DNA from 3 places in the Salinicola sp. 4072 genome. Region 2 is predicted to be linked to each of the others. Evidence: predicted binding sites of a transcription regulator. Region 2 holds the regulator's gene; each other region holds the start of a gene.
What was found. The regulator sigma-54, encoded in region 2, starts transcription at its own class of promoters, with help from an activator protein. The targets are predictions, from matches to a motif close to TGGCACNNNNNTTGCTNT.
Positions count from the first base shown of each region.

Region 1: the regulator sigma-54 is predicted to act here: its motif matches at 2,154-2,171, upstream of R3F72_RS13290 (NCS1 family nucleobase:cation symporter-1).
Region 3: the regulator sigma-54 is predicted to act here: its motif matches at 2,534-2,551, upstream of R3F72_RS00680 (HAD-IIB family hydrolase).

Region 1 covers NZ_JAXOVV010000019.1:45,659-49,820, forward strand. Annotated here, with positions in the region: gene R3F72_RS13280 (sodium:solute symporter family protein) at 1-1,273, shown strand, start outside; gene R3F72_RS13285 (ureidoglycolate lyase) at 1,351-1,833, opposite strand; gene R3F72_RS13290 (NCS1 family nucleobase:cation symporter-1) at 2,220-3,659, shown strand; gene R3F72_RS13295 (LysR family transcriptional regulator) at 3,688-4,162, opposite strand, start outside.
Region 2 covers NZ_JAXOVV010000002.1:133,423-137,584, forward strand. Annotated here, with positions in the region: gene lptA (lipopolysaccharide transport periplasmic protein LptA) at 1-416, shown strand, start outside; gene lptB (LPS export ABC transporter ATP-binding protein) at 517-1,242, shown strand; gene R3F72_RS02945 (RNA polymerase factor sigma-54) at 1,393-2,826, shown strand; gene hpf (ribosome hibernation-promoting factor, HPF/YfiA family) at 2,958-3,266, shown strand; gene ptsN (PTS IIA-like nitrogen regulatory protein PtsN) at 3,276-3,755, shown strand; gene rapZ (RNase adapter RapZ) at 3,773-4,162, shown strand, end outside.
Region 3 covers NZ_JAXOVV010000001.1:155,821-159,982, reverse strand. Annotated here, with positions in the region: gene dgoD (galactonate dehydratase) at 1-451, shown strand, start outside; gene R3F72_RS00690 (2-dehydro-3-deoxy-6-phosphogalactonate aldolase) at 739-1,425, shown strand; gene R3F72_RS00685 (2-dehydro-3-deoxygalactonokinase) at 1,422-2,420, shown strand; gene R3F72_RS00680 (HAD-IIB family hydrolase) at 2,625-3,494, shown strand; gene R3F72_RS00675 (glycosyl transferase) at 3,558-4,162, shown strand, end outside.

The DNA of each region.
Region 1 (4,162 bases), on a different contig from region 2:
GGCCGGCGCGCTCTACGGCATCGGCGGTTCCATCGGCGTGCTGCTGCTGGCGTTCTGGTTCGCCCCGGTGCGCCGCTTCCGCTTCATGACCATGAGCGAGGAACTTTCCTACTACGTCGGCGCCAATCGCTGGGTGCGCAATATCGTTGCCGTTTTGATCTATATCGCCTGCATCGGCTGGCTGGGCGCGCACATTCTCGGCGGTGGGCTCTATCTGTCATGGATGGCGGGGATCGATCTGACCACTGCCCGCATTCTGGTCGCGCTGGGCTTCGGTATCTACTGCGTGATCGGCGGCTACATGGCGGTGATCTGGACCGATACCGTGCAGGCGGTGGTGCTGTTCGTCGGCTTCATCGTGATGGCGATCATCGCGCTGTTCGAGGTCGGCGGTTTCTCCGGTCTCGGCGCCAACATGGACATCGCGGCCACCAGTTTCCTGGGCATCGACAAGATCGGCCTGGTGCCGGCGATCTCGCTCGCTGCCGTCATAGCCGTCGGCGTGCTGGCAACGCCCTCCTACCGTCAGCGTATCTACTCCGGCAATTCGGTCGGCTCGGTGCGCAAATCGTTCGTGATTACCGGCATCCTCTATCTGTTCTTCTCGATCATCCCCGCGATCATCGGCATGGCGACCCATGCGCTGAATCCCGGTCTCGACAACAGCAACTTCGCCTTCCCGTTCCTGGCGACGGAAATCCTGCCGCTGTGGCTGGGCCTGCTGCTGCTGGTCGCGGGGCTGTCGGCGACCATGTCCAGCGCGAGTTCGGATGCCATCGCCGGCGTGTCGATCCTGCTGCGCGACGTCTACGTGCTGTTCACCGGCCATACGCCGTCGGCACGCAAGGTGGTGGGCCTGTCGCGGCTGGCGCTGGTCGCCACCATCGGCCTGGCGCTGCTGTTCGCGCTGACGTCCGACAACGTCATCAGCTACATCACCAGCATGATCGCCACGGTCATGGCGGGGATGTTCGTCTGTGGCGTGCTGGGGCGCTTCTGGCCGCGCTACAACTGGCAGGGCGCCATCGCCACCCTGATCGCCGCCTCCGCCACGTCACTGGCGGTGATCAACGTGGATAGCTGGACGACGTTCTGGGGCAACCCCAGCATCCCGGCGGTGCTGGTGGCACTGGTCGTGGGCGTCGTCGTCAGTCTGGTCACGCCGGCCTCGAAGGTGACGCCGGAACAGGCACTCAAGATCATCGACGACGAACGTGAGCGCATGGAGCTGGAGGAAGATCCGGCGGCGGCGGTCAGCGGCAAGACCGCCTGAGCCAACTGCAAATGATGCTTTCGATGCCCCGCTAGCGCGGGGCATCCTCGTTCTCGACTCTCGCCCGCTGATCCGCTCTAGACCACCACCCGGATCGCCATCGGCCGCTCGTCGAGATTGTCGGCGCCAGCGCGGTCAACGACGAAGAACTCGCCCTCGCGCTCCAGCACCGAATGGATCGCGTGCCAGGTGCCGGCGCGGTAGTTGACGCCCTGGCGGCCGTCGGTGACGAAGGCGCGGATCTCGTCCGGATCGATGTCGTCTCCCGGCGGCGCCACGACGACGACGAAGCGCTCTTCGTGCAGCGGCATGAACGCCTGGCTGCCCAGCGGATGGCGTTCGAGCAACTCGAGCTCCAGCGGCAGCGTGACCGGCTGGCTGACGAACACGCTGATCAGCGGCCGCGAAGGGGCGTCCAGGATCTCCACCCGAGCCAGATCGTGATGGCGCTGCGTGCGCCCGCCGTTGATCGCAAATGACTCGCTGATACGAGCGTCGATCACATCGCCGAACGGCGCGAAAGCCTCCGGCGTCAGCTTCTGGGCCTTCAATTCCAGCATGACTCTCTCCCCTTGGTGCTTCGTTCCAATCTAGCTTCGTTTCAATCTAGCGCTTCATCGTATACAAAACGAAACCGTTTTTCTTTTCTGCACTTGTATGGTGCATGCCGCCATCCAAGCGCACATCGATTGTGCGTTTCCAGCCCGACTGGGCCTGAAAGCTTGCTCGCCGCACTCGGTTCATGAACCAGCGCAAGGTTTGGCCGGAACCATGCCATGCGCTGGTCTTTGGGTTAAAAGTTTGAGCGCTGGCGTCTTTTCCAGAAGCGACCCCTTCCCATATCGTTTGCGACTCTCTCTTCTCGTTGTGATGACGGATATGGCACGCATCTTGTATACAAAAACAGGAACCACAATCACAAACCACCCTGCGGAGGGCATCCGCCATGCCACAGCAACCGCACCACTCACCTCACCAGTACAGCGACCGGCTCTACAACGCCGATCTTGCGCCCACCAGGCAGAACTGGAACTGGTACAACATCCTCGCCTTCTGGCTTTCCGACGTGCACAGCGTCGGCGGCTACGTGGTCGCCGCCAGCCTGTTCGCCCTGGGCCTGGCCGGCTGGCAGGTGCTGATCTCGCTGTTGATCGGTATCTGCATCGTGCAGATCTTCGCCAACCTGATGGCGAGGCCGAGCCAGAAAGCCGCGGTGCCGTTCCCGGTGATCTGCCGGCTCTCGTTCGGCGTGCTGGGAGCGAACATCCCGGCGATGATCCGCGGCCTGATCGCCGTGGTGTGGTACGGCATTCAGACCTATCTGGCCTCCAACGCCCTGACCATCGTGATCCTGCGCCTGTTCCCCGACATGGAATCGCTGGCCGGCCCCAGCTTTCTCGGCCTCTCCTATCTGGGCTGGATCAGCTTCATGCTGCTGTGGTGTCTGCAGGCGATCGTGTTCTGGCGCGGCATGGACTCGATCCGGCGCTTCATCGACTGGAGCGGCCCGGCGGTCTATCTGGTGATGTTCGCCCTGGCCGCCTGGCTGGTGTGGCAGGCGGGCTGGGCCAACATCAGCTTCACCTTGAGCGACATCCAGCTTTCCCCCGGCGAGCAGCTGTGGCAGATGGTGATCGCGGCCGCCATCGTCGCCGGCTACTTTGCCGGGCCGACGCTCAACTTCGGCGATTTCACCCGCTACGCGCGCACCTTCGATGACGTCAAACGAGGCAACTTCTGGGGCCTGCCGGTCAACTTCCTGGTGTTCTCGGCGACCACAGTGATGATGGTCTCGGCGACACTGCCGGTGTTCGGCGAGATGATCGACGATCCGATCGAAACGGTTTCCCGCCTCGACAATACTTTCGTTGCCGTGCTGGGCGCCGCGACCTTCGTCACCACCACCATCGGCATCAATATCGTCGCCAACTTCGTCGCGCCGGCGTTCGACTTCTCTAACATGGCGCCCAGCAAGATCAGCTTCCGTACCGGCGGCTTCATCGCCGCCGTCGGCTCGATCTTCCTGACCCCGTGGAACCTGTTCAGCAATCCGGAGATCATCCATTACACCGTCGACCTGCTCGCGGCGGCCATCGGCCCGCTCTACGGCATCCTGATCATGGACTACTACCGTATCCGCCGGGGCGAGATCGATGTTGACGCCCTGTTCAGCGTCGATCCCAGCGGCCCCTACTGGTATCGCAACGGCTTCAATCCGGCCGCGGTGAAGGCGGTGGTCGCTGCGTCGTTGATCGGCATCGTGATCAACTTCCTGCCGCTGGGCGACCTGGGGCACTTCTCGGTCTTCATCGGCGGCGCACTCGGCGCGACTTTCTATGCCATGGCGATGCGCCGCGCCACCGCCGCGGCGGCTGTGGCGTCATGAGCTGAGCAACGCTTTCGGCCTGCCAAGGCTACGGCCGGATATCCGCCAGAGCCGCGACCATAGCATCGAGAAACAGGCGCGTCTTACGCGGTAACTGCTTCCCCATGGGATACAGCGCCATGATCGGCGCTTCGCCGAGATGCCATTCCGGCAGCACACGCTCGATGGTTCCCGCCGCCAGATCGGCGGCGACATCGACCTGAGACTTGATAAGAATCCCCTGGCCCGCCCGCGCCCAATCGTAAGCCGCATCGGCATTGTTGACCGACAGCCGCGTTTGGCCGATCCCGGAAGCGGCTCGCCCGTCGTCATTTATGAGCCGGACGTTCGCGGTGAAGCTGCCATGGCGAATGAAGGCATGCGCCTTCAACGCATCAGGCGTGGTGGGTCGACCATAGCGGTCGAGATATGCGGTCGAGGCCACCAGTATCCGGCGATTGTCCGCCAGTTTTCTCAACCGAAGCGTGCTATCGGCTGGCTGCCCGATGCGAATCGCGATATCC
Region 2 (4,162 bases):
ACCGCCAGGGCACTGCCGTCTACACCGGCAATGTCGACATGCAACAAGGCAGCATGAAACTGAAGGCTGCACGCGTCGACATCCAGCGGGGTAACAACGGCGAGGTCAACCAGGTCACCGCCAAAGGTGGGGGCGGAGAGCGCGCCTACCTCGAACAGAAACCGGCGCCCGACGAAGAGATCGTCAAGGGCTGGGGCGACACCGTCGTCTATCACGCCGCCGAGCGCCGCGTGGAACTGGTCGGCAACGCCGAGCTGCATCAGGCCGGCGATACCTTCGATGGCGCCTACGTCGAATACTATCTCGACTCGCGCCGCGTCCAGGCTCGTTCCAGCCAGGACGGCGACGGCAGTGGCGACGGTCGCGTTCGCATGACACTTACGCCGCGCAACGCTTCCGAACAGTCGTCCCAATAGTCATTCCAGTCATGATTCCAGAGAAGATTCGGGCTCTGCTCCCGACCACGCTCACCGGGCCTGAATCGCTCTGCGCCGCGTCGCCACAAGGATCGCATCCATGAAAACGCTAACGGCCGCCAATCTGGCCAAGAGCTACAAGGGACGTCGCGTCGTCCACGATTTCAGTCTGACCCTGCGCCAGGGCAGCATCGTCGGCCTGCTCGGCCCCAACGGCGCAGGCAAGACCACTTCCTTCTACATGATCGTCGGCCTGGTCAAGTCCGATGCCGGCAGCGTTCATATCGACGACCACGACCTCAGCCGTGCGCCGATGCATGACCGGGCGCGAGCCGGGATCGGTTATCTGCCGCAGGAAGCCTCGATCTTTCGCAAACTGAGTGTCGCCAACAACATCATGGCCATTCTCGAGACGCGCAAGGATCTGGACCGCGCCGGGCGACGCGAACAGCTTGAGCGGCTGCTCGCCGATTTTCACGTCGACCATATTCGCGACAACCTCGGCATGAGCCTGTCCGGCGGCGAACGCCGGCGCGTCGAGATCGCACGCGCGCTGGCCACGGAGCCGGCCTTCGTCCTGCTCGACGAGCCCTTCGCCGGCGTCGACCCGATCTCGGTCGGCGATATCAAGAGCATCATCCGCCAGCTCCGCGATCGGGAGATCGGCGTTCTCATCACCGATCACAACGTGCGCGAAACGTTGGATATCTGCGACAACGCCTACATCGTCGGCGACGGGCAGATCATTGCCGAGGGCCGCCCCGAAGCCATTCTCGACAACCAGCGCGTTCGCGACGTCTATCTTGGTCACGAATTCCGGTTATAATCCGATTTCCCGCCCCCACCGTGTTTCTTTCCGGCGGCCAGCCTTGCCTGAGCCGCCTTGAGTGGCATGTTTCTTGCATAAATCGTTGCATGTCGTCAGATCAATCAGTAACGTGGCTATTCCCTCGTTGATTATGACGACCGTTTCGCCATGTCCATGAAGCCTTCGCTGCAACTCAGAGTCGGCACGCAGTTGACCATGACGCCTCAGCTCCAACAGGCGATTCAACTGCTGCAGCTGTCGACGCTCGACCTGTGCCAGGAGATTCAACAAGCGCTCGAATCCAACCCGATGCTGGAGCTGGAAGAGCAGTATTCGGAGCAGGAGACCCCGGAAGCGCCGGAAGACGACTGGCCCAGCGACATTCCCGAAGAGCTGGCGCTCGACAGCGACTGGAGCGACACCTATCAGGACGCCACCGCCGGATCGCTGGGCAGCGGCAGCGGCAGCGAAGAGGCGCCGGATTTCGACCGCAACGCCGCTGCCACCAGTCTGCACGACCACCTTTTGTGGCAGATGGCGATGGGCGATTTCGACGACCGCGAGCGCGAGCTGGGCGAATGTCTGATCGACGCGATCAATGACGACGGCTACTTCACCGGCTCTCTCGACGAACTGGCCCTCAGCCTCCGCACCCAGCGCGACGATCGCGTGACCACGGCGGATCTCGAACACATGCTGATGCGTCTGCAGCAGTTCGACCCCACCGGCGTCGGCGCCCGCGACCTGCGCGAATGCCTGCTGCTCCAGCTCGGTACGCTGGACGCGGACACCCCACTGCTGCCACAAGCCAAACGCCTGGTACGCCAGTTTCTCGAGGCCCTGGCCGGCAACGATCGGCGACTGCTCAAACGCCGCCTGCGGCTCGAGGACGACGAACTCGACAGCGTCATCGCGATGATCCGCACGCTCGAACCACGCCCCGGGCAACGCTTCGATACCTGCCGCGACGACTACGTGATTCCCGACCTCGTCGCCACGCCCTCCCCCGACGGCTGGCGCATCGAGCTCAACGCCGAGGCGCTGCCACGTCTGCGCATCCAGCCCGACTACGCCGCCCTGATCAAGCGCGCCGACAAGAGTGACGACAACACCTTCCTGCGCCAGCATCTGCAGGAGGCCCGCTGGCTGCTCAAGAGCCTTTCGAGCCGCAACGACACGCTGCTGCGTGTCGGCCGGGAGATCATGTCGCGCCAGGTCGATTTCCTCGAGCGCGGCGAAGAGGCCATGAAGCCGCTGATACTGGCCGACATCGCCGGCAGCGTCGACATGCACGAGTCGACGATTTCCCGGGTCACGACCCAGAAGTACATCCACACGCCTCGCGGCGTGTTCGAGCTCAAGTACTTCTTCTCGAGCCAGGTCGGCGGTCAACGCGGGGAAGGCGACAGCTATTCGAGCACGGCGATTCGCGCCCGGATCAAGAAGTTCATTGGCGAAGAGCCCCCCAGAAAGCCGCTCTCGGACAGCAAATTGGTCGAATTGCTTGCCCAGTCCGATATCTGCGTTGCCAGGCGCACCGTGGCCAAATATCGGGAAGCCATGGGCATTCCCTCGTCCAGTGAACGCAAGCGCCTTTCCTGACGTCCCGACTGTACGGCGAGGCAAAATCGATCCAGGACTCGCCAAACCGGAGGATATCGATCACGATGCCTTTGCAGTGACCTGAAAAGGGTTACAATCAAAAGTGCCATCTGCCGCAACAGGAGTGTGTCATGCAAGTGAACGTTACCGGCCATCATGTCGAGCTGACCGATGCCCTCCGGGACTATGTCGGAGAAAAACTCGTTCGTTTGGAGCGTCACTACGACAATATCACCAATGTTCAGGTCACCCTGAGTGTCGAGAAGGAGCGCCAACAGGCAGCCTGTACCCTGCATGCCGCAGGCGGCGATCTGCACGCCGAAGCCAGCGATACCGACATGTATGCCGCCATCGATTCACTGGCCGACAAACTCGACCGTCAACTGGTCAAACACAAAGAGAAGGCACAAGCCCGCGCCCAAGGCGCCGGCGCCCGTTAACGCCTGATGATGACACTGGAAAGCATTCTGCCCCCCGAACGTACCCTTTACGGGGTCACGGGGGGTAGCAAAAAACGTCTGCTGGAATTCTTCAGCACCTTCATCGCCCAAAACACACCCAGCCTGGATAGCCAGGAAGTCTTCAGCCGTCTGATCGGACGTGAGCGACTGGGCAGCACGGGGATCGGCAACGGCGTTGCCATCCCTCACGCGCGCAGCCCTCACTGCAAGGGGCCGATCGCGGGATTCATGCGCCTGAAGGACGCCATCGACTTCGACGCGATCGACGGTGAACCGGTGGATCTGGTATTCGTGCTGCTGGTACCGGAAGAAGCGGACGATACCCACCTTTCGCTACTGGCCGAGGTCGCCGGCGTCATGAATCAGGGCAGCGTCAGACAGCAGTTGCGTCACGCGGAGACTCAGCAGGCGCTGCACGACGCGCTGATCGATGCCATTCGTCATCATCAACCCAACGACGACGACTGAACCAGGACACACTAGGCATGCAACTCGTCATCATCAGCGGCCGCTCCGGCTCGGGAAAATCGATCGCCCTGCAGGCGCTGGAAGATCTGGGCTACTACGCCATCGACAACCTCCCGGCCAATCTGCTGGCACCGCTGATCGACGAACTGCGCAGCGCTCCGCCCACGCGCCCCAACGTGGCGGTCAGCATCGATGCACGCAACCTGCCGGAATCGCTCGAACGCTTCCCGGTCCTGCTGAATGCGGTGCGAGAGCGCAGGATCGACACGCAGGTCGTCTATCTCACCGCCGACGCCAAGATTCTGCTGGAGCGCTACTCGGCCACCCGCAGGCGTCATCCGCTGACACGCGGCAACGACATGACGCTGGCCGAGGCGATCGATCACGAGCAGGAATATCTCGCACCG
Region 3 (4,162 bases), on a different contig from region 2:
GGGGGAGCGGCTGCACACCCGCTACCAGTTCCGCGACCTGCTCGTCGAGGGCATGGTGGACATCGTCCAGCCCGATCTTTCTCACTGCGGCGGGATCAGCGAAGGGATGAAGATCGCCACGCTGGCCTCCTGCTTCGACGTGGCGCTGGCGCCGCACTGCCCGCTGGGGCCGTTGACCCTGGCCGCCTCGCTGCACGTGGATGCGGTCAATCACAACGCCTTCATCCAGGAGCAGAGCATGGGCATCCACTACAATCGGGACAACGACGTGCTCGATTACCTGGTGGACAAGAATGCCCTGGCGATCGAGGACGGTTACTGCTCGATCCCGCAGGGGCCGGGGCTGGGCGTCGAGATCGACGAGGCCTTCGTCGAGGAGCGTTCCAAGGTCGGCCATCGCTGGAGGAATCCGGTTTGGACGCATGAGGATGGTTCGATCGCGGAATGGTAACGGCACGCTCGATAGCCGCCTGCGCGAGCGAATCGCAGTGTTGCCCGGTGCGCGAACTCCTCACATATACCCCATATGCTCCGGGTTCTGTGCGCCGGGCGCCTTGCGCTTCAGCTCGCTCGGCTGGCTCTTGAGCGCACCGTACTTGGCGCTCAGCCGTCTTCGCTCGCCGACGCAGAGCATCCAGAAATGCGCGGCTCGGCTGGCGCTGGAGCATTCCGTACCTGGCGCTCTGCTGGCTGCGCTCGATCACGCGACTTTAGACCGGCCGAAACGAGGAGAGAGAAATGAACGAGACGCGTAAGTTTGCACTCGAAACGGCGCTGCGCGAGCGGCCGCTGGTGGCCATCCTGCGCGGGATCACGCCGGAGGAGATCGATGCGGTGTTCGATGCGCTGGTGGCGTCGGGCTTCAAGCTGATCGAGATTCCGCTCAATTCGCCGCGGGCGTGGGACAGCATCGCTGCCGTGGCCAAGCGCTGCCCGGACGACGTGGTGATCGGCGCCGGCACGGTGCTGGATCCGGTTCATGCCGAGCGGCTGGCATCGCTCGAGGCGCCGCTGCTGATCACGCCCAACACCGACCCGGAGGTGATCCGGGCCGGCGTCGAGCACGGCCTGGCGCCGATGATCGGCTGCATGACGCCGAGCGAGGCGCTGGCGGCGGCGAAGGCGGGGGCGACGGCGCTCAAGCTGTTCCCGGCGGCGGATCTGGGGACGGGCTATTTCAAGTCCATCAACGCGATCCTGCCCAAGGGCTTGCCGGTGCTGGCGGTCGGCGGTATCGACAAGAGCAACATGAGCGAGTGGCATGCCCATGGCGTGGCCGGCTTCGGCTTCGGCAGCAATCTCTACAAGCCGGGGCGCAGCGCCGACGAGGTCGGCAGGATCGCCGCCGAGCTGGTCGAGGAGTGGCGCCGCCTGCGCGAAGTCGCCAGTCACGCGGAGCAGCTGGAACGCGAGGCCGATGCATGAGCGGCGAGATCCCTGATCGTCTGATCATCATCGACTGGGGCACCAGCAATTTCCGGGCGTTTCTGGTCGATACGGCCAGCGGCGAGGTGCTGGACAGCCGGCGTTCGGCCTCCGGCCTGCGCGCGCTGAGCCAGAGCGAGTTTCCGCATTACTGCGCGTCGCAGACCGACGACTGGCGGAATGGCGGCGGCGCGGCTTCGGGCGCTGAAGGTGCGGCTTCGGGCGCTGAGGGCGCGTATTCGGGCGCTGAAGGCGCGTCTTGGGGCGCTGAAACGGTCCCGGTCTATCTGGCCGGGATGGTGGGTTCGGCGCGGGGCTGGTTCGAGGCGCCGCAGCTGGAACTGCCGGCCACGGCCGCCGACCTGGCGGATAACGTGGTCGCCGCGCCCGGGCTCGATAACGTCTGGATCGTGCCGGGCGTCAAGCAGGTGACGCCGGAGCACGTCGACGTGATGCGCGGCGAAGAGGTCCAGGCATTCGGCGCGCTGGCGCTGGCGGGTGTCGACAGCGGCGATTGCTGTCTGCCGGGTACGCACAGCAAGTGGGCGCGGCTCGAGGGCGGCCGGATGACCGAGTTCACCACGGTAATGACCGGCGAGCTCTATCACGCCGTGCGCTTCCACACCTTGCCGGGGGAGCCGGCCCGCGACGAGGCGCCGTTCGACGAGTCGGCGTTCCGGCTGGGCGTTTCCCGGGCGGGTTGCCCCGGCGGCGTGATGCATGCGCTGTTCGAGGCGCGCAGCCGGCATCTCTATGCCGGGCTCGAAGCGGGGCAGGTGGGCAGCTTCCTCTCCGGCGTGCTGATCGGGGAAGAGGTACACGCCATGCGACAGGCTCGCCCCGGGCTCGATACCGTGCGGCTGGTCGGCGCCGATTCGCTGCGTGAAAGCTATACCATCGCGCTGGAAGCGGCCGGCATCCGTGTCGAGTCGATCGACAGCGACCGGGCCACGCTGGCCGGGGTAATGGCAGTGGCTGCACGCCACGGGCGATAACAGCGCGCGCGTACGCGGCAGTGCACCATGATGGTGCATTGTTGTGCGTTCCGAAGCTACGAAACCGATGACGACGGCCCGAGACACCCATGGATGTCTCGGGCCGTCGTGTTTGGCATGATCCGTGCTACCTTCACCTATACGTCTGCTGACAAGCAGCCGATCGCGTACGACATGACGAGGTGAAGCGATGCGGGTGATGCCATGACACAGCCGGCCCTGAACAAACCGCCCCTGTTGGTGTTTACCGATCTCGATGGATCGCTGCTGGATCACGACACCTACGACTGGCAGCCGGCATTGGCCTGGCTGACGCGCCTGGAGCAACAGGCGATCCCGGTCATTCCCACCACCAGCAAGACGCGCGCCGAGCTGCTCGCGCTGCGCCAGGAGCTGGGGCTCGAACAGACTCCCTTCATTGCCGAGAACGGCGCGGTGATCGGGCTGCCGCCTTCCTGGCAGCATGCCCGGCTGGATCGCGATCCTGCCTCGCCGGATGGCCTGGTGGTCAAGACGCCGAGCATGGACGTCGACTATATCCGACGGCGCCTGGACGTGGTCCGTGAACGCCACGGCCTGAATTTTCGGCGCATGGGCGAGATGGATCTGGCCGAGGTGCAGGCGCTGACCGGGCTCAGCGCCGCCGGCGCCGAACAGGCGATGACGCGAGAAGGCAGCGAGCCGCTGGTGTGGGAAGACGACGACGCCAAACTGCAGGCATTGCACGAGACACTGCGTGTCGACGGCCTGCGCCTGACCCGCGGCGGGCGCTTCTGGCACGTGATGGGCGCGGTCGACAAGGGGCAGGCGTCGGACTGGCTGGTGGCGCGCTTCGAGGCGTTGCGCGGCTATCGCCCGCGGACGATCGGTCTGGGGGATGGCCCCAACGATCTGGCGCTGCTGGCAGCCACCGACATGGCGGTCGTCATCGCCGCCAGTCACGGCCAACCGATGCCGCTGGAAGGCTCGCAGATCTATCGGACCAAGGCCCAGGGGCCAACGGGCTGGTCGGAAGGTGTCTCTCATTGGCTAACCCGGGAGCTGGGGTGGGCCGACAACGATCCCGACGATTGATGGATAATCCCGATAACCGGCGTCAAGGACTGACGCCAGCCGACAACAGGATGAGGGTGTCTCATGAGTGATTTCTATCAGAACGGTATCGTTACCAATTTCCACAACCTCACCCGCCGCTCGGTGGAGGCACTGGAAACCGATCTCAAGCAGTTCTCGCGCAGCCGGCCGATGGGGTTGATCCTGCCGTCGCTGTATTCGGAGCTGGAAGGGCCGGCGCTTTCGCATATCGTCGACGAGCTGTGCAAGGTGCCTTATCTCAGCGAGATCGTCATCGGGCTGGATCGCGCCGATCGCGAGCAGTTTCTGAAGGCACGCGAGTTCTTTTCCCGCCTGCCGCAGCACCACCGCATCCTGTGGAACGATGGCCCGCGTCTTCAGGCCCTGCATCAGGAGCTGGCCCAGGAGAATCTGGCCCCCCAGGAGCCGGGTAAAGGCTGTAACGTCTGGTACTGCTCCGGTTATGTGCGCGCGTCCGGCAAGGCCGAGTCGGTTGCGCTGCATGACTGCGATATCGTGACCTACGATCGCGGGCTGCTGGCCCGGTTGATCTATCCGGTGGCCAATCCGCGTTTTCACTACGAGTTCTGCAAGGGTTACTACTCGCGGATTGCTTCCGGCAAGCTCAACGGCCGCGTGGCGCGGTTGATGGTCACGCCGCTAATCCG